2 regions of the Clostridium sp. ATCC BAA-442 genome follow, and region 2 is predicted to be linked to the other one. Evidence: a T-box and tRNA genes for the amino acid it is inferred to sense, from the RefSeq annotation. Region 2 holds a T-box; the other holds one or more tRNA genes.
The links. A T-box is a leader RNA that pairs with one kind of tRNA and senses whether it is charged. The one in region 2 lies ahead of ACESY8_RS02220 (valine--tRNA ligase), so its partner is inferred to be a tRNA-Val.
Positions count from the first base shown of each region.

Region 1: it has a tRNA-Val gene. The T-box ahead of ACESY8_RS02220 (valine--tRNA ligase) is inferred to sense a tRNA for this amino acid. The anticodon was not compared.

Region 1 is NZ_CAXSQB010000011.1:52,229-54,686, forward strand. Features, by position in the region: gene ACESY8_RS06935 (ethanolamine utilization protein EutH) at 1-1,076, shown strand, start outside; tRNA gene ACESY8_RS06940 (tRNA-Val) at 1,337-1,412, opposite strand; tRNA gene ACESY8_RS06945 (tRNA-Glu) at 1,419-1,493, opposite strand; tRNA gene ACESY8_RS06950 (tRNA-Met) at 1,567-1,643, opposite strand; gene vanR (VanR-ABDEGLN family response regulator transcription factor) at 1,724-2,419, opposite strand.
Region 2 is NZ_CAXSQB010000003.1:86,889-89,346, forward strand. Features, by position in the region: gene ACESY8_RS02220 (valine--tRNA ligase) at 1-1,218, opposite strand, end outside; T-box leader at 1,270-1,484, opposite strand; gene pyrB (aspartate carbamoyltransferase) at 1,565-2,458, opposite strand, start outside.

The sequences.
Region 1 (2,458 bases), on a different contig from region 2:
CGAACATGTTCATCCCCATTTGCGGGCTGATGGCCTCGGTTCCCTTCCTGAAAGTCTTCATCTCCAAGGTGTTCGGGCCGGTATTCGCCCTCTTTGGCGGAGATCCGGTGGTAGCCGCCGCGATCATCATGCCGCCGGACTGCGGTTCCTTCGCCCTGGCCACCGAGATCGGCCAGAGCGCGGATCTGTTCCCGGTGATCATCGCCATCGGCTTCATGTGCGCCTCTACCATCGCCTTCAACGTCCCCATCGGCCTGTCCATGCTGGACAAGGGGGATCACAAATACCTGGCCCTGGGCACCATGAGCGGCTTCCTCTCCGTGCCCTTCGGCGTGTTCATCACCAGCGTCATCGTGATGTTTACCCACCCGGCCATCCGTTCCACCTTCTCCAGTGTGGGCGAGCCGGATCATGTGGTGATGCTGACCCTGGGGATGCTCCTGCGCAACATGATCCCCCTGGTGGTCATCTGCGTGCTGCTGGCCCTGGGGCTGAAGTTCTTTCCCAACGGGATGGTCAAGGGCTTCATGGTGTTTGGAAAGCTGATGACCGGCGCCCTCACCCTGGTGGTGGTGGCCTGCATCCTCCAGCACTACACCGGCCTGTTTACCGACATTCTGGGCGTCGGCTGGGGCTTTGATCCCATACTGGCCGACGAGGAGAACACCTTCCGGGCCGTGGAGCTGCTGGGCACCATCGCCATGATGCTCACCGGCGCCTTCCCCATGGTGACGCTGATCCGCCGGTATTTGGGCAAGCCCCTGGAAAAGCTGGGCCGTCTGGCCGGGCTGGAGGCCAGCGGGAGCGTGGGCCTGGTGGCCTGCCTGCCCAACGGCCTGGCGATGTTCCCCTTTGTAAAGGAGATGCGCCCCCGGGACAAGGTGGTGTGTATGGCCTTCCTGGCCTGCGGCGGATACAGCCTGGGGGACTTCCTGGCCTTCAACGTCAATTTCCAGCCCAATCTGCTGGTTCCCGTGTTTGTGGGGCAGATCTGCGGCGGCATCATCGGCATCCTGTTTGCAAAGCTCCTGGCGGTTCCGCAGGTGCGGGCGCTGGAGCGGGAGACGGCAGTGTGAGACACGCGGGGCGGGCCTTTTCGGCCCTCCCCGCGTGTTGTGGTTCTCCGTCTTGGGCAGCAGAAACGGGCATTCATCTGGATGCCAGCGTTCTCAAAATTCAATGCAATCAGATATTGCAAAGTCTCGATGAACCAACTTGAAGCATGTCCGGGCCTTTGCGGGCCGCGCCGTCCCCAGCATGAAAATGCGGAAAGGGGAGCCGTCCTCTGGGCGGTAAAGATCAAAGCAAAAAGGACATCCTTACGGATGTCCTTTTATGGTGGAGACGACAGAACTCGAATCTGTGACCCCTTGCGTGTGAAGCAAGTGCTCTACCGGCTGAGCTACGCCTCCATATATTGGTGACCCGTACGGGACTCGAACCCGTGTTACCGCCGTGAAAGGGCGGTGTCTTAACCACTTGACCAACGGGCCAGGTTGCCCAAGCGGGGCGGGATACTCCTGAAGGGAAGTCCCAAAAGACGGCGCGGTGCCGTCTTTTGGGGTCTGGTAGCGGCACCTGGATTTGAACCGGGGACACTGCGGGTATGAACCGCATGCTCTAGCCAACTGAGCTATGCCGCCATTGAAAACCCCCTGTCGGACAGGGCAGGATTCAGTATACGCGATCATTCCCGTTTTGTCAATTGTTTTTTTGAAAAAAATTAGTCGATTTTGTAGCCGACGCCCCAGACGGTCTTGATGAACCGGGGATTGCGGGAGGGCTCGCCCATTTTTTCCCGCAAGCGGCGGATATGAACCATAACCGTATTATTGCGGTCCAGGTATTTCTCCCCCCACACGCTCTCAAAGAGCCGCTCGGCGGAGATGACCTGGCCCCGGTTCTCACAGAGCATCCAGAGAATGTCAAACTCAATGGGGGTGAGGCCCAGCTCCCGGTCGTAGAGGGTACACTCGTGGGTGGCCCGGTTGATGACCAGGCCGTTGAAGTCAATGATGTCCCGGCAGTCGCCGGCCTTGTCAGCCTCGTTGTAGCGGGTGTAGCGGCGCAGCTGGGCTTTGACCCGGGCCATCAGCTCCAGCGGGTTGAAGGGCTTGGTAATGTAGTCGTCCGCGCCGATGGTGAGGCCGGTGATCTTGTCCATGTCCTCCGCCTTGGCGGTGAGCATGAGTACAGGGAAGTGGTGCTCCTTGCGGATTTCCCCGCAGAGGGTAAAGCCGCTGATGTCGGGGAGCATCACGTCCAGGATGGCCAGGTCCAGAGCCTGGTTCCGCACCACGGCCAGCGCCTCGGTACCGGTGCCGCACTTGAACACGGTGCACCCCTCGCTCTTCAAATAGACCTCTACCAGATCGGCAATCTCCGGCTCGTCGTCCACAACCAGAATCCGCGCGTCCATGGCATCCGCCCCCTTTTCCAGGACATTATAGCCAAAGCG
Region 2 (2,458 bases):
GATGCACCAGTCGTGGACGTTCTCCATCCAGTTGGTGTAGATCTTGGAGAAGCGGTCGGGGACGAACTTGACCTCCCCGTCGTTGACCACCCGCAGGGCCTCGCGGGCCAGGGGCTCCATCTTCACGAACCACTGGGCGGAGATGATGGGCTCCACATCGGTGCCGCAGCGGTAGCAGGTGCCCACATTGTGGGTGTGCTCCTCCACCTTCACCAGGTAGCCGCCCTCCTCCAGATCGGCCACGATGGCCTTGCGGGCCTCGTAGCGGTCCATGCCGGAGTAGCGGCCGTAGCCCTCCACCACCTTGCCGTTGTCGTCCAGCACACGGATGGACTCCAGGTTGTGGCGCAGGCCCACCTCAAAGTCGTTGGGATCGTGGGCGGGGGTCATCTTCACGCAGCCGGTGCCGAACTCCATGTCCACATAGGCGTCGGCCACGATGGGGATCTCCTTGTTCACCAGGGGCAGGATGCACTTCTTCCCCACAATGTCCCGGTAACGGCCGTCCTCGGGGTTGACCGCCACGCCGGTGTCGCCCAGCATGGTCTCCGGCCGAGTGGTGGCCACGGTCACATAGCGGCCCTCCTCCCCGGCGATGGGGTAGCGGATGTGCCATAGGTGGCCGGGCTTCTCCTTGTACTCCACCTCCGCGTCGCTCAGGGCGGTGACGCAGTGGGGGCACCAGTTGATGATGCGGCTGCCCTTGTAGATGAGGCCCTTGTTGTAGAGGGACACAAACACGTGGCGCACCGCGTTGGACAGGCCCTCGTCCATGGTGAACCGGGCGCGGCTCCAGTCACAGGAGGCGCCCAGCTTCTTCTGCTGCTCCACGATACGGTTGCCGAACTTGTGCTTCCAGTCCCACACACGCTCCAGGAACTTCTCCCGGCCCAGATCGTAGCGGGTCAGGCCCTCGCTCTTGCGCAGCTCCTCCTCCACCTTGATCTGGGTGGCGATGCCGGCGTGGTCGGTGCCGGGCACCCACAGGGCGGCATAGCCCTGCATCCGCTTGAAGCGGATCAGGATGTCCTGGAGGGTGCAGTCCATGGCGTGGCCCATGTGGAGCTGGCCGGTGACGTTGGGGGGCGGCATGACGATGGTGAAGGGGCGCTTGTCCGGGTCGCGGCGGCCCTCAAAGCAGCCGTTCTTCTCCCACATCTCATAGACGCGGCCCTCCACCTCCCGGGGTTCATAGACCTTGGGCAGTTCTTTTTTCATCTGTTACACTCCTTTTCGGGGCAAAGCAAAAGGGCCCGCCCCAAGCCTGTTGCTCAGGGCGAACCCTTAAGTCCGCGGTACCACCTGAATTCCCCCATGAAGCCATGGAGGCGCTCTTGTCTCGCTAACGGGAGAACCCGCCGGGCCCTACTGTATTCAGGCCCGGAGCTCCGGGACGACCTTCCCCGCGCCGCCGGAGGGCCTTGCACCATCCGGCCCCTCTCTGCACCGCCCGCGCGGGTACTCCTTCCCTTCGTCGCTGTGTATCGCATTTAGTATATGCAAAATCGGGAAAAAAGTCAAGGCAAAACGTGATATCCCCGTGTCCGGTGGAGGTTGTCCCCCCTTACCGCAGTTCCTTGTCGCAGTAGGCGCAGCAGTCCACGCCGCCGTTCTGCTTCACCAGGGGAGGCAGGTAGTGCTCGGTCTGGGTGATGCAGTTGGGGTTGGAGCACACCGGCTTGACGCCGATTTCCACCGGCTCCGGTTTTTCCCGCTCCTGGTTGGCCAGATCGGTGAGCAGGGCCATGCGGGCGTACATTCCGTAGCGGGCCTGCTCGAAGTAGACCGCCCGGGGATCGTCGTCCACGTCGATGGCAATTTCATCCACCCGGGGCAGGGGGTGCATGACCAGCAGTTCCTTCTTCGCACGGTCCAGCTTCCGCCGGGTGAGGACGTAGACGCCCTTGCAGCGCTCGTACTCCAGGGGGTCTACGAAGCGCTCCCGCTGGATGCGGGTCATGTAGAGCACATCCAACTGAGGGATGACGGCCTCCAGGCCGGTGACCTCGGTGAACCACATGCCATGCTCCCGCATAAAGGCCCGCATGTACTCGGGCACCGCCAGCTCACGGGGGGCGATGAGGAAAAACTTGATGCCCTCAAACTTGGCCAGGGCCTTGATGAGGGAGTGAACCGTGCGGCCGTTCTTCAAATCGCCGCACAGGCCCACGGACAGCCCGTCCACCTTGCCCCGCAGGCGGGTGATGGTGGTGAGATCCGCAGTGGTCTGGGTGGGGTGCATGTGGCCGCCGTCGCCGGCGTTGATCACCGGCACGTCGGAGTACAGGGAGGCCGCCTTGGCCGCGCCCTCCTTGGGGTTGCGCATCACCACCACGTCGGCATAGCCCGACACCATCTTGATGGTGTCCTTCAGGGTCTCGCCCTTGGCGGTGGAGGTGGACTTGGGGTCGGCGAAGCCGAACACCGTGCCCCCCACCCGCAGCATGGCGGTCTGAAA